DNA from 3 places in the Gracilibacillus sp. Marseille-QA3620 genome. Region 3 is predicted to be linked to each of the others. Evidence: riboswitches for the same ligand, from Rfam matches in the RefSeq annotation. Region 3 holds a riboswitch; each other region holds the start of a gene.
What was found. Region 3 has a riboswitch for thiamine pyrophosphate ahead of tenA (thiaminase II). Riboswitches for the same ligand answer to the same signal wherever they lie in the genome.
Positions count from the first base shown of each region.

Region 1: another riboswitch for thiamine pyrophosphate. It lies ahead of thiM (hydroxyethylthiazole kinase); the one in region 3 lies ahead of tenA (thiaminase II).
Region 2: another riboswitch for thiamine pyrophosphate. It lies ahead of thiT (energy-coupled thiamine transporter ThiT); the one in region 3 lies ahead of tenA (thiaminase II).

Region 1 is NZ_CM143102.1:2,825,036-2,835,227, reverse strand. Features, by position in the region: gene ACY8DX_RS14385 (CoA-acylating methylmalonate-semialdehyde dehydrogenase) at 1-775, shown strand, start outside; gene ACY8DX_RS14380 (aspartate aminotransferase family protein) at 795-2,147, shown strand; gene ACY8DX_RS14375 (aspartate/glutamate racemase family protein) at 2,267-3,034, shown strand; TPP riboswitch at 3,083-3,183, shown strand; TPP riboswitch at 3,426-3,525, shown strand; gene thiM (hydroxyethylthiazole kinase) at 3,615-4,400, shown strand; gene thiD (bifunctional hydroxymethylpyrimidine kinase/phosphomethylpyrimidine kinase) at 4,397-5,221, shown strand; gene thiE (thiamine phosphate synthase) at 5,211-5,846, shown strand; gene ACY8DX_RS14355 (DUF2251 domain-containing protein) at 6,179-6,577, shown strand; gene ACY8DX_RS14350 (hypothetical protein) at 6,717-7,250, shown strand; gene ACY8DX_RS14345 (DUF2785 domain-containing protein) at 7,270-8,121, opposite strand; gene ACY8DX_RS14340 (GNAT family N-acetyltransferase) at 8,271-9,137, shown strand; gene ACY8DX_RS14335 (GNAT family N-acetyltransferase) at 9,208-10,029, shown strand.
Region 2 is NZ_CM143102.1:907,662-917,853, forward strand. Features, by position in the region: gene ACY8DX_RS04575 (Lmo0850 family protein) at 153-359, shown strand; gene ACY8DX_RS04580 (dicarboxylate/amino acid:cation symporter) at 636-1,877, shown strand; TPP riboswitch at 1,946-2,048, shown strand; gene thiT (energy-coupled thiamine transporter ThiT) at 2,159-2,740, shown strand; gene ACY8DX_RS04590 (nitroreductase family protein) at 2,793-3,410, opposite strand; gene ACY8DX_RS04595 (winged helix-turn-helix transcriptional regulator) at 3,540-3,884, shown strand; gene ACY8DX_RS04600 (helix-turn-helix domain-containing protein) at 4,376-4,834, shown strand; gene ACY8DX_RS04605 (universal stress protein) at 4,977-5,486, opposite strand; gene ACY8DX_RS04610 (hypothetical protein) at 5,704-5,880, shown strand; gene ACY8DX_RS04615 (transglycosylase domain-containing protein) at 6,013-8,031, shown strand; gene ACY8DX_RS04620 (nuclear transport factor 2 family protein) at 8,181-8,531, shown strand; gene ACY8DX_RS04625 (HPr family phosphocarrier protein) at 8,607-8,915, opposite strand; gene fumC (class II fumarate hydratase) at 9,195-10,192, shown strand, end outside.
Region 3 is NZ_CM143102.1:1,729,265-1,739,456, reverse strand. Features, by position in the region: gene ACY8DX_RS08845 (DUF4395 domain-containing protein) at 184-615, opposite strand; gene ACY8DX_RS08840 (hypothetical protein) at 729-971, opposite strand; gene katA (catalase KatA) at 1,227-2,675, shown strand; gene ACY8DX_RS08830 (hypothetical protein) at 3,142-3,315, opposite strand; gene ACY8DX_RS08825 (penicillin-binding transpeptidase domain-containing protein) at 3,512-5,527, opposite strand; gene ACY8DX_RS08820 (HAD family hydrolase) at 5,630-6,307, opposite strand; gene ACY8DX_RS08815 (5'-methylthioadenosine/adenosylhomocysteine nucleosidase) at 6,604-7,401, shown strand; TPP riboswitch at 7,577-7,665, shown strand; gene tenA (thiaminase II) at 7,797-8,471, shown strand; gene thiW (energy coupling factor transporter S component ThiW) at 8,520-9,023, shown strand; gene ACY8DX_RS08800 (hypothetical protein) at 9,490-9,657, shown strand; gene ACY8DX_RS08795 (alpha/beta hydrolase) at 9,997-10,192, shown strand, end outside.

The DNA.
Region 1 (10,192 bases), 1.1 Mb from region 3:
CGGGTCGCAGCCGGTCGCCAAATATGTCTACAGCCGCGCAGCAGCAAATGGTAAACGGGTGCAGGCTTTATCCGGTGCGAAAAACCATCATATTGTCATGCCCGATGCTGATATAAAAAAGGCTGCCGGAAATATTATCAGCTCAGCATTCGGAAGCGCTGGCCAGCGCTGTATGGCCTGCAGTGCGGTTGTCGTGGTTGGTGAAGGACAAGACTTTGTCAAGGAGCTGAAAAAGCAGGCAGATGAATTGGTCGTTGGAAACGGATTGGAGGAGGATGTCCTCTTAACACCAGTAATCCGGGAATCACAAAAGGAGAAATTACTCAGCTATATTGATAAAGGTCTGGAAGAGGGCGCTAAATTAATCCGGGATGGCAGGGAAGGGACAGATGAGCTGAAGGAAGGATATTTCATGGGACCGACCATCTTTGACCATGTGAAGCCGGAGATGACAATTGCCAAGGAAGAAATGTTCGGACCTGTCCTAAGTCTGCTCAGGGCGGAATCACTTGATGAAGGACTGGAGTTCATTCGGAAATCACGTTATGGGAATGGAGCAACTATTTATACGAAGGATGCCAGGGCTGTTAGGCAATTCCGGGAAGAGGCAGATGCAGGCATGCTTGGCATTAATGTCGGTGTTCCGGCGACAATGGCCTTTTTCCCTTTCTCCGGCTGGAAGGATTCTTTTTATGGAGATCTCCATGTAAATGGGAAGGACGGCGTCAATTTCTATACACGCAAGAAAATGATCACTTCACGGTTTGACTATTAAGCGGACAGGGGGATGAATCATGACGGAAGTGAAGGAAGAGACAGGATTGCTGGCTAAGGATGCGGAATATGTATGGCATTCGATGAAGCCGTATAGTCCGGATTCTACCGTGATTGCCGACAAGGCAAAGGGCTGCTGGGTGACGGATGCTGATGGAAACCGGCTGCTCGATGCAATGGCAGGCCTTTGGTGTGTCAATATTGGATATGGCCGGGAGGAATTGGCGGAAGCAGCCTATGAGCAATTGAAACGCCTGGCTTATTTTCCGCTCAGCCAAAGCCATGCACCGGCAATTGTACTGGCGGAGAAGTTAAACGAGATGCTTGGCGGTGATTATGTCGTTTTCTTCTCTAACAGTGGATCGGAGGCGAACGAGGCAGCCTTCAAGATTGCTAGGCAATATCATCAGCAAAAGGGAGAACATGGGCGCTACAAATTCATCTCCCGCTACCGTTCCTACCATGGCAACTCCATGGGCGCTCTGGCTGCAACCGGGCAGGCTCAGCGCAAATATAAATATGAACCGCTTGCCCCGGGCTTTATTCACGTAGCTCCGCCCGATACGTACCGTTCACCAGAAATAGCGGACACCAAGCCGCAGGAACTTCAATCCGTACAGGAAATGGACCGAGTTATGACATGGGAGCTCGGGGAAACAATCGCCGGTGTTATCATGGAGCCAATCATCACTGGAGGCGGGGTCATTATGCCGCCTGACGGTTATATGGCAGGCGTCAAGGAAGTCTGTGAGAAGCATGGGGCCTTGCTAATTGTCGATGAAGTAATCTGCGGCTTCGGCAGGACAGGAGAACCATTTGGCTTCATGAACTATGGGGTGAAGCCGGACATCATCACAATGGCGAAGGGAATCACGAGCGCTTATCTGCCTTTATCAGCGACAGCTGTTCGAAAGGAAATCTATGAAGCCTTCAAGGGAACGGATGAATATGATTATTTCAGACACGTCAATACATTCGGCGGAAATCCAGCCGCCTGTGCGCTGGCGCTAAAGAATCTTGAAATCATGGAACAGGAGGGCATGTACGACCGCTCGAAAAAGCTAGGAAAACAATTAAGGGAAGACCTCGCAGGAGCAATCGGCGAACATCCTAATGTCGGCAGTATCCGCGGCAAAGGTCTTCTCATCGGAATCGAACTTGTAAAAGATAAGGAAACGAAAGAACCACTCGACATTAAGCATGTCAATCAAATTATTGCCGGATGCAAGAAAAAAGGTGTGTTGATTGGGAAGAATGGAGCAACGGTTGCGGGGTTCAATAATGTATTAACCTTGGCGCCGCCGCTTTGTGTGAGTGAAGAGGAGCTTGGGTTGATCGTGAGGGTGATTTCGGAGGAAATCGCCAACATATAGAATGGTTTAGTCACTTAAGAGCCCGCATATGAGGGTTCTTTTTTTTAGGTTTAACTGATGCTGTATAAATGAACTCCTCCGTCAGAAACTAACTCTGTCACGAAAGGGGAGAATATCTCATGAAATACGGTTATATCGGCCCAGGCATGCATTCAGGGCAGATTGAGCAGAAAAAAGGGCGCTATGTAACGGGTTTTGCTGTCGGCATCCTCTATTCCGATGGAAACAATTATCCCGTCATTCCCGGTAATGTCGCCAACTACTCAAGCTATCCGTTTCCCGTCCACTATAAATTAGTTCCTTGCTGTACAGGAAAGCGACTCTTAAATGGGGATTCTTCATTAGAGAAGAGGATTATCGAGGCTGCAATGCAGCTGCAGAGTGAAGGGGCAAAGGTGATTTCTAGCGCTTGCGGCTTCTTCGGAAATTTTCAGGCTCAAACTGCAAGTGCCCTCAATATCCCTGTCTTCTTATCCAGTTTGGTCCAGTTGAATATGATTCAGATAGGGCTGAAGCCAGGACAAAAGATTGGTATTTTAACTGCTTATGAAAAGGGATTGACCGATGCACTTTTAAAAAGCTGCGGGATTACAGATGAATCCAACCTTATTATCGGAGATCTTAGCAAGGGAGCTGAGTTTTCTTCCATTTCAAATGGTGCTGGTGCATTCCATAACGATCGGCTTCGTAATGAAGTTGTCAGCAAGGCAACTGAAATGACAGAAAAACATCCGGAAATTGGAGCCATTCTTCTGGAATGCAGCGATCTTCCTCCCTGTGCCTATGCCATTCAACAAGCCGTGCAGCTGCCAGTATTTGATTTCATGACACTTATCCGGTGGGCGCATGATGCTAATAGTCAGAGTCCTTATTATGGATTTATTTGAATGTAATCTTGAAAAAATTAGGAACATTTGTTAAGGTTAAACCAATCAAATCATTTGCAGGGGGACTCTTTTAGAGTTGAGAAGGTAGAACCTGACCCTTAGAACCTGACTTAGTTAACACTAGCGTAGGGAGCATCGTATAATATTTTTTGTATACTATAGCTCTCCATTTGTTTTGGAGAGCTTTTAACTTTATTCAGCTTTTTATGGCAAATTCAATGCAAGTTGAAAGAAGGCTTCAGGGACGAGTGCAAACTCCTGCTGAATAAAGTTAAAGCCTCCGGCGGATGGCAGAAAAGTTGAGAGGAAGGTTTTCGGGCGGAGCTCGAACAACTTTTCGCCGCAATAACTCCGAGGAGTTATTGGGATGTTTCCTAAAACTAAATAAATCATTTGATTGCGGGGGGACTCTTTTAGAGTTGAGAAGGTTAAAACCTGACCCTTAGAACCTGTTAGTTAATACTGGCGTAGGGAGCAATGATCATCAGGCGTATACTGATGCTTAAGCCCTTTTATTCTTGCTAGTGAGATAGAAGGGCTTTTTTCTTTCTTGCGTCCATCAAAAAATGGAGGAGAGAAGATGAACGATTTATCTGGAGGAACAAATGTATTCACCCAAGTACGTGAGAGGAATCCACTCATTCATTGCATCACGAATTATGTGGCAGCTAATCTGCAGGCAAATGGCCTGCTGGCAATTGGGGCGTCACCTGTGATGGCGGATGGCCCTGATGAGGTGGAGGAGATCATTAAGGCGGCATCGGCCCTTTCCATCAATATCGGGACACTCAATCCACAGATGAGGATGGCAATGCTGAAGGCGGGCAGGGCCGCTAATGTGCGACAAATCCCAGTATTGCTCGATCCTGTCGCGGTCGGGGCTGCTTTGTATCGGAAGGACACCGTTCGAGAGCTGCTTGATGAAGTTCATGTAGATGCGATTCGCTGCAATATTGGTGAGCTCGCAGCACTTTCTGGAGCTGCATGGGAGCAGAAGGGTGTGGACAGCGGCACGGGGACGATTGACCTTGAGGAGGAGGCCAAGAAGATTGCCTTGAAATATGAGTGCCTCGTGATTGTGACGGGGGAACGGGATTATCTAACGGATGGGGTGGAAGGACGCTGGATTAGCGGCGGACATCCGATTATCACGCAGGTTACGGGCAGCGGCTGTTTGCTCAGCTCGGTTTGTACTGCGCTATTAGCTGTCCATACAGAAAATCGATTAGATAGAATTGCAGAAGGATTGTCTCTTTATAAGCGGGCGAGTGAGGAAGCGTATCAGCAAAGCTCAACTCCTGCATCCTTTCAAGCGGCCTTTCTAGATCAATTATTTATCCAAGCGAATGGGAGGGTGGAAGCATGAATGTGGTGATGACGATTGCCGGGTCAGATTCCGGCGGAGGAGCAGGCATACAGGCTGACTTGAAGACCTTTCAGGAGCTGGGTGTCTTTGGAACATCTGTGGTGACGGCCTTAACGGCTCAAAATACGATGGGTGTTCATGATATATTTGCCACGACCTCAGCATTTGTCCGGTCTCAGGCAGAGGCTGTGTTCTCTGACTTTCCTGTCCAGGCTGCTAAAACAGGAATGCTCGCTTCAAGTGAGATTATTCGTGAAACAGCGGAGATTCTCAGAATGCAAGATTTGCAGCTTGTCGTTGACCCTGTCATGGTTGCCAAGGGCGGCGAGCAGCTGCTTGGAATGGAGGCTGTCCGTGACCTAAGGGAGCATTTGATTCCGCTTAGTACGGTTATTACGCCGAATATACCGGAAGCAGAGGTACTGACGGGAATGAAAATCCACAATGGGAATCAAATCGCAAAAGCGGCTGAGCATTTGCTTGAGCTTGGGGCGAACTGTGTTGTCATGAAGGGCGGTCATGTTGATGACCCGGATTTTGCAACGGACGCCGTGTACTTTGAGAACGGTCATTCGTTTAAAATGACAACCAAGCGTGTCCGAACTCGGCATACCCATGGGACAGGCTGTACCTTTTCTGCAGCCATTACAGCCTTCTTAGGACAGGGATGGACGGTGGAAGAGTCTATCGTAGCAGCAAAGCAATTTATCCAGCTGGCAATTGAGCAGGAGCTTGGGCTCGGAAGCGGAAGTGGACCGACGAATCATTTTGCTTATAGAAAAAGTAAGGAGAAATGTGAGGTGGAAATCATTGAAGCGTGAACAGCTGCAGGTTTATTTTGTGATGGGGTCAGTTAATGTCAAGGAAGCAAACCCTCTTGAAGTTTTAGAGCAAGCCTTAAAGGGCGGAATCACCATGTTCCAATTCAGGGAAAAGGGCAAGCGTGCAAGAACGGGAATAGAATACGAGAGATTGGCTCATGAATGTCATCGTTTATGCAAGCAGTATCAAGTACCGTTTATTGTCAATGATGATGTCAATTTGGCGCTTGAGCTGGATGCAGATGGTGTTCATATCGGGCAGGAGGACGGAAGGGTAGATGAAGTCCGCGCTCGGATTGGCTCGAAGTGGCTCGGGGTATCTGTCCACTCGAAAGAAGAAGCGGCGATCGCCTATCGCGCGAAAGCTGATTATGTCGGGATTGGTCCAGTCTTTGGAACCAAGTCGAAGGAGAATGCGCCTCCTCCTGCTGGGACTGCCTTGATTGCAGAAACGAAAATCCTATATCCAGATTTGCCAATTGTCGCAATTGGCGGTGTGACAGGGGAAAACGCTCATATTCCGCGCAGTGCTGGTGCCGATGGAGTGGCGTTGATTTCGTGGATATGCGAGAGTGACCATATTGAGGAAGATATTAAAAGACTGAAGGAATTATCCGTATTGTAGAGAAATAATAAACGGACAGGTTTGAGACTAACGGTTTCGGTTTTCGAGTACAAAGACATAATTCGCATACAAATTAGCAGTCCTATTCACAACTGAATTGGGCTGCGTCTTTTTGTTGATATATCAGTGTTTACTGTGCAATTAAGGATGTTTTACCTCACGAATCCCCCCTTTATGGTAAGGTGACAGAAGTTATTGTCAGTGTACATGTTCTAAAGCTAACTACTATGCAATTTGGCGTACTATAAATGATAATAAGGTTTCTGGATATTTATGTTAAAATTAAAAAGTGAGCTTGTTTAAAGCTATATTGTTTTTTGGGGGAGAGTCTAATGAGTAATCAAGAAGAAAGTTTTGTTATTGATGGGGTATCTCCCGACGGTAAGTGGCTGTGTGTATTTGAGGATGACGGAGAGACTGGATACTTATATTTTTGCCCATTGTCTTCTGACGGGGAAATGGTAGGTATTGCTGATGCCCTTTGGATTTATAATCAAATATCTCCTTCAATTTTTGAATGTGAAAAAGTAGATATTATTTGGTCTGAGGACTCTATGAAATCTATCCTGATTGTAGATGGAGAGTGTTGGGGAATATTTGATTTATTGTCAAAACGAAAACTAAATGCACCAAGGCACAATAATATAATAGTCTCGATTTCATTAAAGATTTGGGAAGAGGGAATACCATCAAATTTAGGCGAACCTCTCAATTTCAACGTACAGAATTAATAAAGTCACCTTAAAAAAATGCTTGAAGATAAGATGCTCCAAGCATTTTTTATGTTGATTCACTTACAAAATTGCCTGCTTTTCTTCAAAACAGAACCCGTTAGTTTGAGACCTGGCCGTTTTCTTTTATGTATGAGCAATGATAAAAAGAATGGGTGAAATCATGAATATTAAGCCATTTCCGATAGATTTTACAGCTGGAATAACACCGTTTTTTCAAGTAGATGATTCAAAAAGAATCCGTTTTTCGATGTCAGATTTTCAGCAAAATCCAGGGACCTTAAAGCAGGTTTTTTACCATATGTTTGATAGTGACGAAAACCTTGCTTGTCTCTTCATCTCCGGCTATGAAACGGCAGATGGCATTCGTAGAGAAAGATTAGGGCTAGGAAAGATAGTTACTATCACGAACTGGAAAAACCATAAGGGATGGAATGATGACTTGGATGCCTATATCATTTATACGCAGGTGAATAGCCTGAGGGTATCGGAAATCTATCGATATTTCTTGAAGCTTATGCGAGGACATATGCCCCTCTATATTTGTTTTTATAATGAAGAGTACTTAGTATACGTGAATAATGATGTGCTCGATATCCTATCAGCTGAATCAAAAATCACCCTTCTGAAAAAACGATTTGACGAGCTATATGACAAATTTCATGCACAGTAATGATTCTTTTTGAAGTTTATTAGAGAGAAGCTAAGCAGCTTTCAATTTCCTTTTGCAAGGTAGGCAGTTCATCCCTCCCATTGATTGCGAAATAAAGGCTTTTCAAAAAGGTCTTACAGTTAGCATAGAGGAACCAATAGTTTTCTTCTGCTACTTGTTTCTTTATTTCGTGAAGCTTTGATGGCATTCCTCTAACTAACGCTGCTACTTCTTCCGGGCTGACTCCATTATGAAGGAACGAAATGATGGCGTTGCTGATTCTTTCGTCTTCATCATGTACATACACACTTTGATGTACATAGATTTTATCCAAAAGTGAATGTAATAGAGCCAATCCCGATTCCTGGTCAATTTTTTTGCTTTTGGCGAGTTCATCTACAACATCTGAAGCATGGGCGATACTGTGTGCCCAGCCTTTCTTAGGGACAAATCCTCTTAAATCCCTTTCAGCGTTTATGTAAAGAATCATATTTTCCTTAATCTTATCCAATATACCTTGAGGCAAGAAATCCTCTTCATTATCTTTATACAGGATGAGGGCGAGTAATAGGGTTGTAAATGATCTCGTAAAAACGGTATCTGTCCCGCATTCGCCAATGCCATGAAACAAGAAGGCATCACTTACACCATACTCAGCTAATTCGATATATAGTTCATGCTCGATTTGGTTATTCAGGCTAAGCTCACAGAAAGAACCGTATATTAATTGGTCTCTTAACTTACTGTTCGGTGTACCGATATGAGTGAGCATAGATTTAATGAGCACATTCTTATTTATATGTATTGGTAGTCTTCCTTCCTGTTGAAAATGCTTTAATGCTTCGTATAGTTGTTGCTCCTCAAGGGGTGTTACAGCAGCAAGTGTCTTCATAGGTTTCTCCTTTTCATATCGTTAATTCTGGAATGGTGCTGCTTAATAAGCAGTCAACTTGCTCAAAAAAATATTAAGTAAGGGTGGATAAACTATTGATTTCGATTGAAAAAGCAGCTATTTGGGATGCTGGAAAGCTAACAGAAATAATGAAAAAAACCTTTGATGAAGAAGCAAGGAGATGGTCAGTTAATCTAGAAATGCGAGATTACAATATTCAACCTCCTGGATATTCTTCCGTTGAGATGACTAGATATATGATGGAAGAATTAGTTTATTACAAAATAGTATATAACAAAGTGATTGTCGGCGGCATCATTGTGACGATAACAGGAAAGTCCTTTGGAAGGATAGACCGCATATTCGTTGATCCAGCTTACCAGGGGAGAAAGATCGGTTCAAGAGTAATGGAATTAATAGAAGAGGAATTTCCAAGGGTGAGAACCTGGGACCTTGAGACTTCCAGCAGACAGGTGAACAATCATCATTTCTACGAGAAGATGGGGTACCGAGTTACCTTTAAAACCGAGGATGAATACTGCTACATAAAGAGAAAAGGATGTGCAGCCGGAGAAGAGAATCTAATTGAAAAGAAAGTCCTTTCAAAAACCCAATATGAAAGCTGCCAAATGGAAAAAAACGAGTATTATCAAGTGAATATGGAAGGGAGTTCTTTTACGAACAGTAACCTAATGAATATACATATAAGTAACTGTAATCTTAGTTACTCAAGATTTCAAAATATTAATTTAAAGTATTCATTTTATGCTGATTTAAACCTATCCTACAGCAAAATGAGGTTTGTTACGTTAGCGGGCGTCCGATTTATCGATACAAACCTTGGGGAAGATGAGAAACCGCTCTATTTTGAAAGATGTGACCTTCAAGGAACGAAGATTAGCAGCAGTAACTTAAGAAATTTCCAAATTACGGACAGTGACATAACAGGAATGACGATCAATAATATCTCTGTAGAAAAACTGCTTGAAGTGTATGAACGAGAAGGGAACAAATAAGGACTCTTTTTTGGTATCTATAACGGTTGATTTTTGATTTGATGATTTTAAAAGAATAGGGGCAAATGGAATGGAACGAGCTCATTATCATTTAACAGAACGGAGCAAACGAATTCTTCAATTAGCTGCTAAATATAATCAAGATGTGATTGAACCCCATCATTTGTTCATCGCCGCTTGCAGGGAAGCTGCAGGCGTTTGCGGGGAATTACATCTCTATTTACATAAGCAATTAGGGAATCAATTTCTGAATTTCATGAAAGAGCAAGATGAAAAGGATATGGGTAGGGCTAGCCAGTCCAATTTATCACTTGTCTTAGAAAAAGCAGACGAAAAAAGACAGTACTATCGTCAAACCCTTATAAATGAAGGCCATATCATTCAAAGCATTCTAGAAACCGATTCAAGCTTAAATGATTGGTTAACCGAGGAAATGAAAGAAGCTATTATCGATATTGCTTGTGTGCCTAGGGATATGGTTGTTCATCTCGGAAAATATCAGAGCAAAAGTCATATAGGGTATAAGAATTCCATTCGGAGAGCAGTGCATGCAGATCTTCCGGAGTTGAAACAGTTCATTAAGAGTGAATTTGGCGACCGCTGGATCAAACGGATAAATCATCTTCCTGCCAGCGGTCAACTTTCCGTATTTCTTGCGGAATATAATGGGGAAATCATAGGTTTTGCCTGCTTTGATGTAGAGAAGAAAGGGATGTTTGGCCCGATGGGAACCTCCAGTCGATTCCGTTTACATTCAGTCGGAAAAGAATTGCTGCATCGCAGCTTAATAGACATGGCTGACAGAGGCTATGCTTATGCTGTAATCGAACAAGCTGGACCGATTGAATTTTATGAAAAGGCATGCGGTGCCAAGCTTATTCCTTGGTTCTAAAGAACATCCTAGAAATAAGCTGAAGAATAAAATAGAAAAAGACCAGATTGAGCAGGAAACCCCATACATGTAGTGACATACCCGGATTCCGATATGTTTCTCCGATATCAACGGGGAAGCCATATATACTTCCCCCGGTTTCTTTGGAGCTCACATTCATTAA
Region 2 (10,192 bases), 820 kb from region 3:
CATTGAAGTGAATTCGTGCCTGAACGCATGATGACAAGCAATAAAAGCTCTCTTTGACTAATTGGCTATTAGAAATCTCGAATAGAACATCATCGTTTGAAACAGTCAAGTATTTTGCTCAAACGATGTTTCGCTGCATTATTTTCGGGTAAATGAAATACTGGTTAGCAAAAAATCAGAAGGTGGAGAATGTGAGAATGGATATCGTATCTAAATTTAAGATACAGGGCGTAAAGATTGAAAAAACAAAATCCCGTAATGAAATCTTCTCTAGCTTAGTATGTTCTGAGTCAACATTCAGCGAATTGTTACAGAACCCATATTCTTTAAAGAAACAAGTAGAAGTGAAGAGTCATTAATGTAAAACATACAAGCTATGTTTTTAAATAAGGTGATAACCTAAGGCGCTCCTGTTGAAGCGTCTTTTTTGTGTCTACATAAAGTGAATTGATTGATGCGTGTAATTCTTACCATTGTTGTTTCTTAAAAACTTGTCTATTATTATATTAGAAAAGTAATTGTTGATATCTAAAAAGATTGAATATTTCTTTTCTATTATCCTCGTTTGAGGAATTTTTTATGGCTTGCAATAGTTAGGGAAACAATCGTTTGCTTGAATTTAGAGGAGGTCATCAATGAAGCTTACCATAAGAATTATTATAGGTTTAATTACAGGTGTATTGGTTGGTTTAGGTCTGAATCAATTTTCCTCTGAACTATTTGGCATCTTTGATATGTATATCTTCGATCCAATTGGTTCATTATTTATTAATGCAATCACGATGCTTGTCGTGCCGATTGTATTGATATCCATCACATTAGGAACTGCTGGACTCGGCGATCCGAAAAAGCTCGGACGCATTGGCGGGAAAACCATGCTGTATTTCTTGGCTACGACTGCTTTTGCTATCACCATCGGATTAGGTCTTGCCTTGCTTATCAAGCCGGGTGCGAGCGCTCATGTTAACTTATCTGCTGCTGAATATACGGCAAGTCAAGCCCCCTCAGTAATTGAAACTCTCATCAATATCATTCCTAAAAACCCAATCCAAGCCATGGCTGAAGGAAATATGCTTCAAGTAATTGTTATGTCTATATTCTTCGGTATTGGAATTAGTGCACTTGGTTCTAAAACAAAAGGTCTGGTCCATTTATTGGAGCAGGGTCAAGAAGTGCTGGTTTACCTTGTTAACTTCATCATGAAGACGGCACCATATGCGACATTTGCCTTGGTAGCAACAGCTGTAGGAAGCCAAGGGGTGTCTGCTATTAAGAGTATGGGCCTATACATGGTGGTTGTTATCCTAGCGTTAATCATCCATACCGTATTTGTATATGGAGGAGCGATTGCCGTTCTTGGCCGCCGAAATCCAATTGATTTCTTTAAGAACTTTGCTCCTGCAATGGCTGTAGGATTTAGTACATCTTCAAGCAGTGCTTCGCTTCCTGTAGCGATGGATACTGCCCAAAGAGCCTTAAATGTTCCGAAAAATATCTCAAGCTTTGTTCAGCCGCTTGGTGCTACCATAAATATGGACGGAACAGGAATCCTTCAAGGAGTCGCTGTAGTCTTTATTGCCCAAACGTACGGAGTTGATTTAACGACACCTCAGCTGATTTCCGTTATTTTTACGGCTGTTTTGGCAAGCGTTGGTTCAGCAGGCGTACCAGGCGCAGGGTTGATCTTGCTTGCGATGGTGCTTGAGCAAGTTGGGTTGCCGGTTGAAGGGATTGGCCTGATTCTCGGAATTGACCGCTTGCTTGATATGGCAAGAACAGCTGTAAATATCACAGGGGACGCTTCCTGTGCGGTTATTATTGCTGAATCAGAGAAAAAACGTGAAGTAAACCAAGAAGCAAACGAAATGATTGCATAAGAAACAGATGTATACTTTCCTTGCTATTGGAAAGCCATTCTAGTAACATGAAAGTACATGAATATAGATTATTCCACAAGGGGAGCCTGTGAGGCTGAGAGTGAATGTTCGAATTCTGACCCTTCGAACCTGTTAGTTAATTCTAGCGTAGGAATGTGGCGGATAAATGCGATTGTGTAAAGCAATGTGTGCCATTTTTTGACGCACATTGCTTTTTTGCATTTTTTTAGCCCGCTTTCTCGAGAGACTTCGGTACTCCTCCAAAAAGAAAGGGGAAAAAGATGAGAAACAACCGGTTATTGTATTTGGTAGAGGTGGCTATTTTTGCAGCATTGGCATTTGTATTTGATTTTCTGGGGAATATTATGTCGCTTAGTTTATGGGCACAAGGGGGCAGTATTTCTATTGCGATGGTGCCAATCTTTCTTATGGCAATCCGCTGGGGTGTAAAAGGCGGTGTTGTGACAGGGCTGCTATTAGGCTTACTGCAAATCGTATCAGGAACAGCTTATATATTGACGCCTGTACAAGGGTTTCTTGACTATATCGTCGCCTTTTCGGCGGTTGGTCTGGCAGGCATCCTGTTCAGTCAGATTCAAACAGACAATGGAAAGAATCGAAAGAGGAATATGATGTTTGTTGTTGGGGGTATTCTCCTTGGAAGCTCTTTGCGGTTTCTTGCTCACTTTATTGCGGGAGTCGTATTCTTTGGGTCTGGCGCGGCAGATGGTCAGTCTGTTATCGTGTTTTCTTTGCTTTATAATTTATCCTATTTGCTGCCGAGCGTGATTGTTTCTGGAGGAGTCATTCTTCTACTTTCATCTTCGGCTCCGCAATTAGTCTTAAAGAAGCCGGCCCATTAATGTATGATAGAATAGAAAAAAGCCGCCCCACTTGTAGTTGGGCGGCTTTTTGTTAGTCGATATATGTTGTCAATGTTTCAATAGGCAGGCGTGTTGTATTGAATGCCGGTGCTGCAGCTTTACCAATAGCAATCAGGGTGATTGGGAAATGATTGTCAGGCAAGTCAAAGCGCTTAGCAAAAGCAGCTTTGTCGAAACCGCCCATTGTGATAGTATCGTAGCCGCGTTCCTTAGCAAGCAGCATGAATTGCATGGCAATGGAGCCAGCATCATAGGCTGCAATTTGCATTAATGCTTCCTTCGGCATGGATGGGTATGCGTTCAATGTTTGTTTAATCGTACGATCAGCAATGCTTTGGTCCATATAACCCTTCTCAACATTAAGGCTGTATATTTTTTCGACGTTCTTATATGCTTCAATATCACCTATAACAGCAACGATAGCAGAGGAGTCTTCAATCTGTGCCTGATTGAAGCCAAGTGCTCTTATTTCTTTTTGAAGCTCTTTATTGTGGATGACGATAAAGCGCCATGGCTGCAAATTGCTAGAAGATGGAGCCTCGGATGCCAGACTTAATAGTTCCAGAATTTCCTCTTTATCCATCTTGAATTCCGAATTATAGCTTCGGACAGATTTACGCTGTTTGATTAGTTCTTCTAAATGTGACATAGATACTCTCCTTGTAAACTTACTTAAAGTTAGTTTCTTAATAATGATAACTTACCAAAAGTAAGTTAATGTGTCAACGTAAAGTATTCATGTTATGATAATAAGAGCACAAGGTTGGAGGCGAATGATATGCCAGGAGCACTAGATAAAGGCCAGAAGTGCCATATATGCAGTGATTTTCATCAAACAATTGAATTCATCGGACGGAAATGGATGGGAATCATTATCTACTCTTTGCTGGATGGCCCGAAACGATATCATGAACTCACTGGAATGATTGAAGGAATTTCCGACAGAGTTCTGACAGAAAGATTGAATGAATTAGTAAAAGAAGAATTAGTGAAGAAAAGCTATTTGGATGGTTCCTTGAAGAAGGTTCAGTATGAATTGACCCCGAGCGGCGAAGCATTGAAAGATGTGATTGTATCAATTCGTAAATGGGTTGAATATAAAAACCAACTGGAGAAGAAATGAGGAAGTAATGTCGGAGAATCACCCCTTAAAAGGGAGGCTCTCCGGCTTTTTCTATGCAGGTGAAAAAGGATGGATATTGCATCATCAATGATCTTCCTGCTCATTATCTGGGGCGATCATATTCGATGTAATTGCTGGTAACCTCATCTTTGGGTATGCGGGCATATGTCTAATAAAGCATGCCAAAAAGTCCTTAAAAGGCAAGTTTGCTATAAAGCCTCTTGCAAGATAACTTCGTCAGGCAATATACGACATGAAAGAGACAGGTGAAAATCATAAAAAAAATCAGCATGGAAGACGATAAATCTACTGACAGCCTTGTCAGTAGGTTTTTTTTTCGGATTCAAGGGAATAAAAAAATTAGTAAATATATACAAATTAATATCAAATTTCCATTTATTTCTATTATAATAGTCTTAGTGGTTCAGTTATTGTAAAATATTCCATAAACATAGTTTGGTACCATAACATTAAAAGAGAAGAGGGATGGCATGACGAAGGATGAGATAATTCGTTTAATATCAGAACGCATGAGATTAATCCGTGTTGAGGTTGATTATACACAAGATAAGATGGCAGAGATTATTGGAATTTCAAAAAAGACCCTTGTGCAGATAGAGAAGGAAAGGAACGAAGCAAGTTGGACAACCGTCGTTGCTGTTGTATCGCTTTTCCGTGAAACCTTGACTGTACAGACGCTATTTGGCGGGGATCCGCTTGAAGTCATAGAAACTGTGTCGAGAGAACAGATAGATTACCGAAAAGAAAAGATGCTTGGCGGGAAAATGTGGTGGAATGATATCATCTCTGAAAAGGGATATACACTCCAGCAAAACATGATCAGTCAGCATTATCGAATTTTGGATGATGACCGGTATCGTATTTTTAGTTCATTGGATGAGGATGTATCCCAGCAGAAGTTTAAGGAGCTGGTCAATCGAGTAGGATAAGCATCAACACCTAAGTGTTTTTCTTTTTTCTTTACCGACAAATGGAATCCCAGTTATCTTTAGCTGAGGATTTTTTGTCGTTGAAGGGACCATGCTTATGAAAAGAAACCTGCCAGGCATGTAGGCTGGCAGGTTTCTGCGGTTATTTCGCCACCAAGACAGGGCAGTTGGCATTTTTGATGATTTTTTCCGACACGCTGCCAAGGAAGAAGCTCCTTAACTTAGAACTGCTGCTATTTCCGACAATAATAAGGTTTGCACTTTCTTTCTCAGCATATTTCAAGATGGCATCATCTGTCGAACCTTCCAAAACGACGAAATGAGAATTGATTATGGAATCATTGACGATCCCTCTGACATAACCTTCAATCTCTTCAAGGCGCGAATCTGCCTCATAAGGGCTGTTGATATCTTGGTCAGGCATGTCTATAGGCTGACCTTGTGTATGGTCTACATATAAAGGGGCTGCACCAGAGAGGGGGGCAGCGCCGACAGCGCCTACTGGATAGTTCTGCGAATCTTCAGTTTTATTATAGACATAGATGATAGATAATAATGAATTTTCCTTGTCCTTGCATAAGCTCATTCCCATAGATAAGGCTTTCCTGCTTGAATCGGAGCCATCAAATGCAACCAGAACATGATTAAACATGGCGATCATTCCCTTCTATTGATTCCTATACTTAGTCCTTTATCCTTTATCCTAAATGTTCATTTCAAAAACATTTTTTAAGAGACATTTTTTGACGAAATAGCCCTTCCATATTCGTGTAAAAATAAAAAATACGTGTTTTTTGAATTAATATGACAAAAGGCCAATGGAATAGCAGAACGGTATGGTTTATAATGGAAAGAAAGAGGTGATGGGGATGTCAACTAATAATAGGATGCCATCGGAAGTGCACCCGATTATTCGGAAATGTTTAACCCATCTAGACATACTCGGAGCGGATGATAAGCTTAAGCAGATTGTTTACATGTACATGGAATCCCTTCATCAGGATGTGGATTCGACTGAACAATGCCCGAAAGAGCAGGCGGAATAAATAGAGAATAACGGACATAATAATAGAAGCTCACTGAAACAACTGGATACCAGTTGTTTTTATTTTTGTGTATAAATTGTAGAATTGGGGTAGAAAGATAGAAAATTTACACCCTAACTGCAAGGAGGAAGTATGTCTCAAATAAAAAAAATACTGCATAAGCTTGGAAATATCATCGACCATTCCAAGTTATTTCATATTCTCCTGCTGGGTATATCCTCATTCACATTAATTGGTTTACTGTATCTGACGTATATCCTGCATGAGGAAGTCGATTTGTCCAAGCTGGATACAGAACTGATGAAACCAACGATTATTTATGATGAAGCAAACGAAGAGGCGAGTAAGATCACCGCCAATAAAATGGAGGGTGTGGCGATAGAGGAAATACCGGAACATGTCATTAATGCAGTTCTTTCGATAGAGGATCATCGTTTCTATGAGCATAGTGGAATTGATGTGAAAGGCATTATCAGAGCTGCATTCGAAAATCTCACCGCCGGAGGCGTTGTACAAGGCGGAAGCACCATTACGCAGCAGCTAGCCAAAAACACCATTCTCACACCGGAGAAGACATATGAAAGAAAAATCAAGGAAGTCGTTATTGCCAGTCAAATAGAGCATCAATACACGAAAGACGAGATTCTTGAAATGTATTTGAACCAAATCTATTTTGGACACGGTGCATGGGGAATTCAAAATGCCAGCCGAGTCTATTTCGGCAAAAATGTCGAGGATATGACGGTCGCAGAAGCAGCTATGCTGGCTGGATTGATTCATTCACCATCTGCCCTTGACCCATATAAGAATTTTGATTCAGCCAAGAAGAGACAGCAGGTTGTCCTTGTGCAAATGAAGACGTTTGGAAAGATTGATAAGACAGGCTATGAAGAAGCACTTAATGATGATATTCAGTTGAAAGAGCTGAGCGATCCGCTCAAAGGGAAATATCCATATTATGTGGACCAGGTTATTTATGAAGCCGTCCATAAATATGGACTTGAGCAGGACGACATCCTGATGGGCGGATATAAGATATACACTGAGCTAGACCCGAATATGCAGGAGACGGTAGAAAAGGTTTATGAAGAGGAGAACCTTTTCACAAAGGGCTCCAATCCAGATGAAGAGCCAGAAAGTGCAGCCGTTCTTGTGGATCCGAATGATGGAGGGGTTAGAGCCTTGGTTGGCGGCCGCTCTGATCATATCTTTCTCGGCTATAATCGGGCGACTCGGTTGAAAGCACAGCCAGGGTCAACCATGAAGCCGCTTGCTGTATATACGCCTGCCCTAGAGGAGGGCTATGGAATAAAGGATATACTCCCTGATGAGAAGACCGAATTCGCCGGCGGTTATTCCCCGAAAAACAGTAATAATCAATATGAGGGGAAGGTTCCTATGTTTGAGGCTGTCTATAAGTCGAAGAATGTACCGGCTGTATGGCTTCTGAACGAAATAGGAATTCAAAACGGGATGGATGCTGTTGAACGATTTGGCATCAATCTAGGGGATGGAAACCGCGAGCTTGGACTTGCGCTTGGAGGAGGCGGAGTTGCCGTATCACCGCTTGATATGGCTCAAGCCTACTCGGCTCTAGCTAATGGCGGTATTATGCATGAGGCTCACCTGATTAAGAAGATTGTTAATAAAAGCGGAGAAACGGTTGCTTCGTTTGAAGATAAGGAAACAAAGGTGACGACTGAAAAAGTCGCTAAGAATATGACGACTATGCTCAAGGGAGTAGTCGATCATGAAGAAGGGACCGGCCGGTACGCCAAGGTCGATGGTTGGGATATAGCAGGTAAAACAGGCTCCACCCAAGTAGTAGGAGCGGCTGCTGAAAATGCGATTAAGGACCAATGGTTTGTTGGCTACTCCCCTAATCTGGTGGGAGCTGTTTGGTCAGGCTATGACAAAACAACCTCAGAACAATATTTAGTTCGTGACAGCACAAAGGGTTCGACTGTCATCTTCCAAAAAATCATGAGCGCTGCATTGCCAAATGTCGAGAATGAAAAATTTGGCGTTCCATCTGTTTATGAGCTCGAAGAAGAGGTTGAGAAGAAGTCCTTAAGGGAGCTGTGGGAAGAGCAAAAGAAAAAAATCAATGACAGCTTTACGGAATGGATTGAGAGATGGAGAGGTCATTGATAGGGAAAGAAAAATAAGAGGCATTTTAAAATGCCTCTTTTCTCTATCTTCAGGCTGGTTTCGCCTATCCATTATCTTTTGTGAAGAAGAAAAAGAGGTAGCTCGTTCAATATTGACGAATATATGTTGATAGATAGGAGGGAACTGAAATGAATCCAATGCGTATTCTGCATATAAAGGAGTTAGAAGAAAGTCATCTAAAACCAGAAATTCGCCGCTCTAAAGAAGAAATGGACTGGATTCTGGCCGAGGAATATAGAGAAATTGGCAGTTCGGGGAGAATATTCGATAAAGAAGATTGCTTGAGCAGGGAGCTTTCTCAGGATGATTTGTCCCTTGAGCAATTTGAATACCGGCAGCTGGCTCCTGATGTTGTCTTAACGACTTACCTCCTTAGGAATAAGACAACAAACCGTCATACGTTAAGAAGCTCCCTTTGGAAGCGGATAGAGGCGAGGTGGCAGCTATATTTCCATCAAGGAACCGTTACTGGGGAATGAAGCATAACAGCAAATTAGCACAAGAAAACGGATGGATGGAATGACCCAACCGTTTTCTTGTGCTAATTAGATTGATTAAATAAAGGATGCCTTTGAAAACTCTATATAATTCGTTTTCCCTGATATACATACTTCTTTAATTCGGTTAATGGCTGATTGAACGTCTGGTCCATCAACATGAATGCTTACCTTAGAGCCTTTTCGTAAAGTCAGGAAGAATGCAGTTAATGCAGGGATATTAGTCATATTAATAACTTGTCGTCCGCGGACAATTTTGATGGAGCCGCTGTAGGATTTTGCATAATCTGCGATGCACATCAATTGTTTTAATGTAATGGGATCATTAATTGGAAGTATAGAAGAAACGCTTTCTATCTGTTTCATTTCTTTCACCTTTCCTTTTTCTTTTATTTTTGTGTTTAATCATATGTACCCGATAAAAATGAGGTAAAAACTGGTTCGTGTGGAATGAAATAGTTTTGTAATAAAACTATAAAGTTGTAAAAATACTCTTTTTCATTTGAATATTGCCAAATTAGCTAAGGCACTTCTATAATATTATTTGTATTTTTTGAATTTTAAGCGCTATCATTTGACCATTTGCTTCCAGAGAGAGTATGTTTTTACTAGAAAGATTTTTAAGGGTGATAGGAGGATTTTAACGTGGAATATCGGATTGAGAAAGACACCATGGGGGAAGTGAAAGTCCCGGCAAGTAGTTTCTGGGGTGCACAAACAGAAAGAAGCCGCAATAATTTCAAAATTGGTGAGGAAATCATGCCCCTTGAGATTGTTCGTTCCTTCGCACAATTAAAGAAGGCAGCTGCTCACACAAATTATGAGCTCGGCAATCTTTCGGAGAACAAGAAGAATGCCATCTCCAAAGTATGTGATGACATTATTGCTGGTCAATTAGACGAGCATTTCCCATTAAAGGTTTGGCAGACTGGAAGCGGTACGCAAAGTAATATGAATGTAAATGAAGTGGTCGCCTTCAAAGGCAATGAATGGCTCCGCTCTCAGGATATTGAGGAAGTCTTGCATCCGAATGATGACGTCAATATGTCACAAAGCTCCAATGACACCTATCCAACGGCCTTGCATGTTGCTGCCTATTCCATCATTCAAGAGAGAGTGCTTCCTGAGGTAGCTGAATTCAAGAAAGTCCTTCTAGAAAAGGAAGAGGAATTCAAAGACATTGTGAAGATTGGCAGAACGCATCTTCAAGATGCGACACCATTAACACTTGGCCAGGAAATAAGCGGCTGGAGATATATGATTGAACGTTCTGAGCAAATGATTGAGGAAAGTGCCATTAAGCTTCTTTCTTTAGCAATCGGCGGTACGGCAGTAGGAACAGGTATCAATGCTCATGTTGATTTTGGAGAAAGAACAGCTGCTTATCTTGCTGAGCAAACAGGCTATGGGTTCACCTCTTCACCAAATAAATTCCATGCGCTGACAAGCCACGATGAAATCGTATATGCCCATGGTGCTATCAAGGCACTTGCAATGGATGCCATGAAAATTGCGAATGATATTCGCTGGCTGGCGAGCGGTCCGCGAAGCGGCATCGGGGAAATCACGATCCCGGCAAATGAACCAGGAAGCTCTATCATGCCTGGTAAGGTCAATCCAACCCAAAGTGAGGCATTGACAAT
Region 3 (10,192 bases):
CATGGTACAGTTTATGAGTCGCAGAAGGAATGGTGACCTCTTGAACTAAAAAGGAACAAGTCTTCACATTATATGTAGCCTTTCATCGATTCTTTCTCTAAAAAGCAGGTTCAGCGAACCCTTTAACCAAAAAGAAAAGACAAACCCGTCATAGAGGCTTGCCTGAAGTAGCCAATAATTGAATTACGCCTTTTTAATGGAGCGTTTATACCTATACTGCTTCCATTGAAAACGGATGAAGCAGCCAATGCAAAATCCGAGAATGGCGATAAAGGAAGCAGCCGCAACCATCATTGTAAATACATAGGCAACCGCGTTCCAGCCTGCATAAAAGCTGATCAAGCCGCCGCTTAAGCATATGACCGCAATCGTTTGATTGAATTGCTGCTGATCCCATTCCTCCGGGATATATTCTGAAGTTTTTTTGCGCAAGAATAATCTTCCCGCTCTCATAATCGGATTAAAATTAAATACCAGACCCATTAAGCCCGCGATAAGCGGAATGGCTAATATCTCATGGATTCCCGTCACCCATGTCAGCACAACACTCAAAAAGATAAACCATTGATTCAAACGTACTAACGGCCGCGGAATCGTTCGAACTTGCTCAGCCATTAAATCACACCTCTCCAATATGTTTTATGTGTTTAATAAATATTTTATCTTATCTATATGCAATTGGAAAGATTTTCATCTGAATGATATAATGAACATACACTTTGAATGAATCATTGGTGTAAGGAGAAATAAATCAAATAACCAAGAATTTGATATGTCCTTTTAGAGACAGATGTTTCAATCAATGCACCAAATCTCTTCAATATATTGACTGCCTCATCTTGTTTGACCCCATGGATTTCAGCTACGATTGGCATGTCATCCGAGGTGCCTGACCGATGGGTAACATATCCTCCTTCAACAGACATTTGTCTTGAGATCACACTTAATAGCTTTCTTTCCCTTTCTAACATGTTTCATTTCACCCTTTTGACACTGATCTTACCTGATGTTTTTCATCTCCCATAAGCATACTAGCAAAATCCTCATTTCTATCTTCCAATTTTGTTAGACAGGGGCAACAAAATTGTCCCTTGTTTAAACCTCATCCTCCACCGCCTAATAATTTCCTAGTTTATAATAATTTTAATTAAATAGATGTTTTTAATTGATAATCTAAATAAAAATTAATATAATAGGTTTATCCTAAACAAGAGGTGATATGGAAAATGAGCAAAAAATTAACAACTAGCTGGGGCGCTCCTGTTGGAGATAACCAAAACTCCATCACAGCAGGCAGACGCGGACCTACGCTAATCCAAGATGTGCATCTATTAGAAAAATTGGCACACTTTAACCGTGAAAGAGTACCTGAACGTGTTGTTCACGCAAAAGGCGGCGGCGCTCATGGTTACTTTGAAGTAACAAATGATGTGACACAATACACGAAAGCGGCTTTCCTATCTGAAGTCGGTAAGAAAACACCATTATTCATCCGTTTCTCTACAGTAGCCGGAGAACTAGGTGCAGCTGACACCTTGCGTGACCCGCGTGGATTTGCCGTTAAATTGTACACTGAAGAAGGAAACTACGATATCGTTGGTAACAACACGCCAGTATTCTTCATTCGTGACGCGATCAAATTCCCAGATTTCATACATACGCAAAAGCGTGATCCAAAAACCCACTTGAAAAACCCAAATGCCGTTTGGGATTTCTGGAGCCTGTCTCCTGAGTCCTTGCACCAAGTAACCATTCTTATGTCTGACCGTGGTATCCCGGCAACATGGCGCCATATGCATGGTTTCGGAAGCCATACATTCAAATGGACAAACGCTGAAGGTCAAGGCGTATGGATCAAGTATCACTGGAAATCCGAGCAAGGCATCAAGAACCTATCTTCTGAATTGGCAGCAGAGCTAGCTGGTACGAACCCTGACTACCATATCGAAGATCTTCATAATGCAATCGAAGCTGGAGACTATCCATCTTGGAAGCTATGTGTCCAAATCATGCCGCTTGAAGATGCAAACACATACCGCTTCGATCCATTCGATGTAACAAAAGTATGGTCTCAAAAAGACTATCCATTAATCGAAGTAGGCCGCATGGTTCTTAACAAAAACCCTGAAAACTACTTCGCTGAAGTAGAACAAGCAACATTCTCCCCTGGTAACCTAGTACCTGGCGTAGATGTATCACCAGATAAATTATTGCAAGGCCGTTTGTTCGCCTATGCGGATGCTCACCGCTACCGTGTTGGTGCGAACCATAACCACTTGCCAATCAACCGCCCTGCTGTTGAAGTGAACAACCACCAACGCGATGGTCAAATGAACCCAACATCCAATGGCGGGGGCTCTGTATACTATGAGCCAAACAGCTTTGGCGGACCATACGAGTCCAAGCAAGACCAGCAAGCTGCCTATGAAGTCGAAGGCTATGCTGCAAGCACACCTTACGACAACGATGACTTCTACACTCAAGCAGGCGATCTTTACCGCTTATTGAGCAGCGAAGAACGCGCGAACCTTGTCAACAACATTGTTGGAGCTATGAAAGGCGTAACGATTCCTGAAATCATTGAACGTCAAATCCAGCACTTCTACAAAGCAGACCCAGAATACGGTACACTTGTAGCCGCTGGTCTTGGAATTAACATTCCAGAAGAAGTTTAATAGAACTGTAAGCAACTAAATTTAACAAATTCTATTCTCATTTGCAAAACTATATTCTCAATTATTAGGAGATACTTTTCGACAAAGTATCTCCCTTTTTTTGTTCATTTTCTCGATTAAACAGGCAGATTATCAATAAGGGGCTGTTTAGCAGTATTGTTTGTTAATTTTGAAAATAAAAATATTATGTAAATTAACTTAGGAATGGCTTTCATTTTATACAGCCTGCTTGGGCAGCTGTTAATCTTACTAATATATTCAGATGTTCAGCCTTTTATAAGTAAAATTTCGAATACTCCTCAATCACATGAATCCACCAACTGTTATCATTTATAGATGATACTGATTTTCAAAGCGAACCTGCTCATTTCCAGCATAAAAAAAAGAGCTGATCAATCAGCTCCCGATCGTAGAGAAAAGCACCCGTTCTCAAATAGCTCTATATAAAGAAACCTCTGATTACTTTTCAAGCGATGAAATGTTGAAAAATCTGGACGGTTAAGATGGTTGTTAACAAGCAGCCGAAGGAAGTGAAGACGATGGTTTTTCTATTGTCTTGCTTTTCTTCAGGCTTCATTAATTCATTCATTTGGATGACCCATATGGCCATCGTGATAAGGGCAAGAAATCCAATAGACAAAGCATGTACCTCCTTTTCCCCCTTTTGCAGGAAAGCTGCACTGCCTCAATTGTAACATTTTGTTATTTTCAGGTAAATCCTAGTTGAACGAATCTGCCTAGCTAGACCCAGTTATTCAAGTCAGCTCTATCTTCCGCTCTCCTATGCCTCCCATAAAAAAACACCAGCTATCCTGACAGCTGGTGTTTTATCTTATTCAATTCCGTCCTTCTGCTTCCCAGTTCTCGAATGTTTGCAGGACCATTTTCTGAACAGCCTTGCCTCCACCTTCATCTTGGACATTCTCCACTAGGATGGACATGACGGCGTTAGGATTATTTTGGTCATAGGCGACAAAGAGGCCATTTTCCTGTCCCTTTTCATCCTGACTTTTCTTTAATTCTGCTGTACCGGTCTTTCCTGCTAAAGCAAACTGATCCGACTTGGCTGCCGTTGCGGTTCCATCTGTGACGACCTTGCGCATATCCTTCTTCAGCAAAGCGGCATTGTCGCTTGAGGTGATGGATTCCTTCCAAACAGCTGCTTCTGTTGTCTCAAATAATCGCGGCTTCATAAGTGTACCATCTTGAACGATACCGCCATAAAGGGAAGCAAGATGAACAAGGCTCATGAGTACTTCTCCTTGGCCGTACCCGGTATCTGCGAGTAGCTTACTGCTCGTCAGTTTCCCATCATTGGAAATTTGAGAGGCCCTTATCGGGTATTCAAGCGGGAACTTTTCCTCTCCTACTCCCAAATCCTTCAAACCACTTATTAATTTATCTTCCCCAATGGCTAGAGCTGTCTGGGCGAAATAAATATTATCAGAGTACTGGAGAGCCGCTTCTAAATCAACAGGGCGCTTTGGATCGGTCACGCGCGTAATGGAAGCATTTCCCCACTCCTCTCCCTTGGACCATTTCAGCCCGGAGATATCGATTGTTTTATTCGGATCAAGTGTTCCAGCATTAAGGCCTATCATGGCAATGAGCGGCTTTATGGATGACCCTGGTGAGAAGGTCGCTGCAAAACGATTCAATAGAGGCTGCTTTGCATTTTCCTCTAGTTTCTTATAATTCTCGGCACTCATACCTAAGATGAAATCATTTGGGTCAAAGGATGGAGAGCTAACTAAGGCAAGTACATCTCCTGTTTCAGGCTGGACAGCTGAGAACGTACCGGCAACACCTTTCATATTCGTATAGGCTGTCTTCTGCAGGTCAGCATCAACCATTAATGTGACGCTTTGACCATCCTCAGGCTCTGTTTCTGCGATTACGGCCGGTTCTTCGCGGTCAATATAGATGGTATAGCCATCCTTGCCCCGGAGCTGCTCCTCCAATAATTCCTCGAGTCCACGCTTCCCAATGACACTGCTCGCTGAATATCCCTTATCCTTATGCTTCTCAAGCTCTTCGGCAGTGATTGTCCCAACATAACCGGTCAAATGGGCAGCACTTTCCTTATAAGGGTATTCACGAACGGCCGTTTCACTGAACTGAACTCCGTCAATTGCATTAAGCTGTTCGATTCGTTCCTTATCATCCTTGGCAATCTTTTGGATTGGCACAAATAGAGATGGTTCTACCCAGCTTTGATTTAATTGCTTATCAATGTATTCTGTCGTATTATCTAGAATTTTTGCAACTTCTGCCTTCTTCGTATCATCGAATTGCTCTGGTACGATTCCAACCTGCTGGGCAGTCCCGTTTATGGCAAGACCCTTTCCATTTCGGTCAAAAATTTCTCCCCTTTGCGCTTTCCTAGATTTAATGCCAATTTTCTCGTCCTTTTGTAAATCTGGTAAGATGAAGGTTGTATCCCAATTGATATACCAATTCTCTTCCTCATCACGTGTCTCTTTCTTTAATTCAACATCCTTATCAAACTCAATTTCTCCTGCAATGGAGTTCATTTTCACCTTTATCGGAAGTGTGACCTGTTCCTTGTCCTCACGATCCTGCTCCCCTTCAAATGCGGTCTCCACCTTTAAATCGGTTATGCCAAGATCACTGTAAACCTTTTCGTAACGGTCGATGAAGTCTTCACTTTTGTAGGATTCTTTTGTGGAAGCCGAAAGATAATCTGTATACATTTCTTCAAAGTCCTGCTTGTTCCACAATTTCACATAGTCATTCAGCCGGCTTTCTGGCTGAACAGAGTCATCGCTGCACCCGACTGATATGAATAGTAATATAAATAAAAAGCTTGCTAGAATACTTTTTTTGCCCAAAGATTCTGCCTCCTTCCAATCACTATCATTATTATAGCAAATGAGGCGTTATTAACCGACACAAAAAACTCCTTATCCATTTGGACAAGGAGTTTTTAAGCTTCAATGAATCTTTTTTTCTTTTTTAGCCTGCTGATGACCTTCGATATACTGACAAAAATCGGAGATAGAAGTGAACGTATAATCCGGTTCGGTTTTAAAATCAGATGTTTGAACCGTACTGAACCATTGGGCTGCCGCCGTCTTCACACCTGCAGCTGCTCCGGCAGCCATATCCGACTCGCTGTCACCGACGAATAAGACCTCTGAAGGCTTGTTTTGGAGAAGCTTCATACACTTCTCAACCCCCTCCTTATCCGGTTTCGGGTTCTTTACATCATCACCCGCAATGGTAACGTCGAAGTAATCATATATCCCTAATGCTTCAAGCGAAAAGGTTAGGGATCTTCTGCTCTTACCTGTTACAATCCCAAGATTGAGATCCATCTCCTTGAATTGCTCAAGCATCTCCTGGATTTTCTCCAGACCCTCAAATTCTCGGTCATGCCCTTTTTCATATTGCTCATAAAAATCCTCAATGGCTTGGTTCAGCTTATCCTTATGTTCTAGATGCTTTCTCAGCATCTCATCCTCAATCGGACCAAAATACTGTACGATGTCCTCATCCGTCATTTCTTTTCCGTCGTATTTCTTGAATACATATCGAAATGCATCAAATGCTGCCGGCAGGGTATCTGCAATCGTTCCATCAAAATCAAATAATATGGTTTTTAACTCCATCCCGCATCTTCCTCTCCTATATATCTCTATTCCTTTTATACCCAACCATGCTTCTTCCTAATACGGTTGATTGCTAAATAAACTTCGGGGCTTGATTAGTTTGATGGCACGAACCCAACGTTCGGATTTCAATCCCATTAAGATGTTATCCCCTTTATTTTTTAAACCAAAATGCCATATATACGAACAATAATAAAAAATTTTAAATAAACATATGTTTTATTTATTGACAAGTGTTTATATATAAATATAATGATAGTGTTGTATTATTTATTTCGGTATTGGAGGATTTATTTATGAAAAAAACATTGGCGGTCATCTTGTCTTCCTTTGTATTAATGGCAGGCTGCAGCGCGAACAATGAAGGAAATCAAGCAGAGGAAGTAAAGCCAATCGGCATTATCGGAGCCATGGATTCTGAGGTCACTAGCCTCCAATCGGAATTGGCAAATGCTGAAGTGAAGGAAATAGCGGGTCTCGAATTCCATACTGGAGAATTAAACGACCGAGATGTTGTTATCGTCAAATCAGGAGTTGGGAAAGTTAACGCTGCCCTTTGTGCCCAAATCTTGATTGATGAGTTTAATGTTGATACATTAATCAATACAGGTGTGGCAGGCGGATTATACAGCGAATTAGAGGTAGGAGATATCGTCGTATCCAATCAAGCGGTACAGCATGATATGGATATCACCGCTTTCGGCCATGAGAAAGGATATATTTCTGATATGTCTGAGGATGGAAAGGCAACCTATTTCCAAACAGATAAAGAGCTTGCAGAAAAAACTCAAGCTATCGCTAATGAGGTTATGGAGGATAACAAGGCCTATATCGGCACAATCGCTTCAGGTGACATATTTGTAAGCGACCAAGCCTTGAAGGAAGAATTGATTGAGTCTTTTGATGCGTATGCAGCTGAAATGGAAGGAGCGGCCATTGCTCATGTAGCAAGTGTTAATCAGATTCCTGTAACTATTATCCGCGCCATTTCTGACCTTGCCAACGGCGAAGCAGATGTCACATACGAGGAATTCGAAAAGAAAGCGGCTGAGAATTCCGCCGAGATTGTTCGTAATCTTGTAAAAGGACTATAAAAGTTTAAAACGATGAAGCCGCCTGCTGGATATACCAGAGGTGGTTTTTCGTTTCCCTATAACACTCTCGTTTTTTCCTAATAATGGTTGTTTCCATCCAATAATATGTTAAGCTATAAGAAATAAGGTTAGATGTTTGAGAGAAGATATTTCTCTCCTGTTCTGCCTTCATATTCGCACTTACTAGGGGCGCCAATCGGCTGAGATGAACCCTTTGAACCTGATCTAGTTAATACTAGCGGAGGGAAGTAGGAATGATTTCGACGACTACTATTTCGATCGTTATTAGCCACTTCCCGTATAGGGAGGTGGTTTTTATTTTGTTTATTTCTGTTGCTATTCACTAGCTGCTTTGCCGAAGAGAATCAGCTCTATCTATTAAAGGAGGATATGAAATGACGACATTCACGGAAAGACTGTATCAAAATGTACAACCGATTTGGGAACGAAATCATCGTCATCCATTCGTGCAAGGATTAGGGAAAGGTACTTTAGAGAAGGAGAAGTTCGTTCATTATTTAAAACAGGATTATGTGTATTTAATCGATTATGCAAAATTATTTGCCATCGGTGCCATCAAAGCGCACAACCTGAAAACGATGAATACGTTCGCTGCTATCTTACATGACACTTTGCATGTCGAAATGGAATTGCATCGGCAATATGCAGAAAGCTTCGGAATCAGCCGGCATGAGCTGGAGTCAACCAAAGCAACCCCCACTAATGTAGCGTATACAAGCTATATGCTGAATATCGCTCAAAATGGCAGCTTAGCTGATGTAGTCGCCTGCTTATTACCATGTGCCTGGGATTATTGGGAAATCGGAAAATTACTCAGAAAACAATATGGAGACGAGCTCACCTCCAACCCTTATGCCAATTGGATTGAAACCTATGACTCTATCGAGTTTGCTGAAGGTACGAAATCGCTCATTCAACTGATGGATGAACTGGCAGAAGGAAAACCGGAGCGTGAACTAGCTAAGCTTGAGGAATATTTTCAGGTAACATCCAAATATGAATATTTGTTTTGGGAAATGAATGACAAACAGCTGGATTGGCCCATTTAAGCGTCGAAATCAAGCTAATTCATAGACAGATAGGAGAGTGAAACCTTAATGTCCACGATTACCAAATTGACCATGACCGCTTTACTAACGGCGATCACAACTATAACAAGCAGCCTGATTTACATCCCTATCGGCTTTGCCAAGATCTTTCCCATACAGCATCTCGTTAATTTACTTTCAGCTGTCCTTCTTGGCCCAGCCTATGCGGTTATGCAGGCATTCCTTTCTTCCACAATCAGAAATATCACAGGAACAGGCAGCGTGTTTGCCTATCCAGGCAGCATGATTGGCGCCTTCTTAGCCGCTATTCTTTACAGCAAAACAAAGAAAATCGGGCTCGCAGCCACAGGAGAAGTAATCGGCACAGGACTTCTAGGAGCCATGGCGACCTACCCCATTGCCGTTCTTTTCTTTGGAAAAGAAGCAACATTATTTGGACTCATCCCTGCCTTCACCATCAGTTCCGTCACAGGAGCAGTCATGGGATATGGATTATTGAAGATCTTGATCAGGAACCGAGTTTTACTGCCAAATGAACAAAAGATAAGATAAATAAACAGCCCAATCAGGGTATAGAAGCTCAGTTTCCATCATTTACAATTATCCCCTTTACTGATGTTATAATTTACTCATACTCTATTTCTTAAGGGGGATAATAGAGCTTTTTATCAGCATCAGCAAAAGCTTTTCTACAATTCGGTGCGATTTCAGTCGTCATTATTCTAGTCCTTATCCTAGGAGGATTCTATCTATTTAAGAGTTTTCAAAAGGGGAAAAGTGGCGTATAAGTTCTTTTAGAACATAGCCAAAACCTTCTTCCACAGTGATTCTCAATTGCCCCCGTGTTTACTGCTGCAGAGCAATATAGTTTACTAATCACATACAGAAAAATTGTCCCCCCAGAATAATGAACAATCTTGAAAAAGTCATCTGAAGAAGGATTTCGGAAGAGAAATCTTGATGTTATCGCTTTTTGGGGATATTATTAAGGAAATTCATTTAAGGAGAACCTTATCATATGTCTAAAAAAGTAAGTCTTCAAGAAGCCATTAAACAAAAGCTTGCGGCTAAGAACCAGGTCAGCCAGACTGGCAGCCATTCAACGGGTCCTGTCAAAAAGACGAAGGAATTGCAAAGCCAACTGACAAAAAAACCAAACAACCAGCGGAAACGCATGGGTGTTTAACGTTTAGGGTAACGATACCGGATAATTCTTATCTGATGACAGTTTGAATAACCAATGAACTGCTCCCTGATAAGCAGACAGCTTAATAAAAAGGATATGCCGTGTTTAAGCGGCGATGAGATGACTCCGGCCTGCTTGCCGGAGTCATCTTCTTTTTAGTTGCATGATTGATTAGCATTTTTGACGTGCAATCAATAAACAGGCATATACAGCTAAAATGTACGTACGTTATAGTGATAGCCTGTATTGCTGGTATGGAATGAATTTACACAAAGCGAATGAATTGTATATGCTAAAATTGTATTTGCACACTATATATGAAAGAGAAGAGAACCTTTTATGAAAAAATTTATGATTAGTTTAGGTGTCCTATTGATGATTGTTGTACTCGGTATGACAGGCTTTTATATTTGGTCACAACAAACATACGATGCATCTGAAGAGCTTACTTCCTATGTAAATGTAAATGATATTAAGACTGAAAATAACTGGCTAGTAGTTGAGCCAAAAGCTCAACCAAAAGGCGGTATTATTC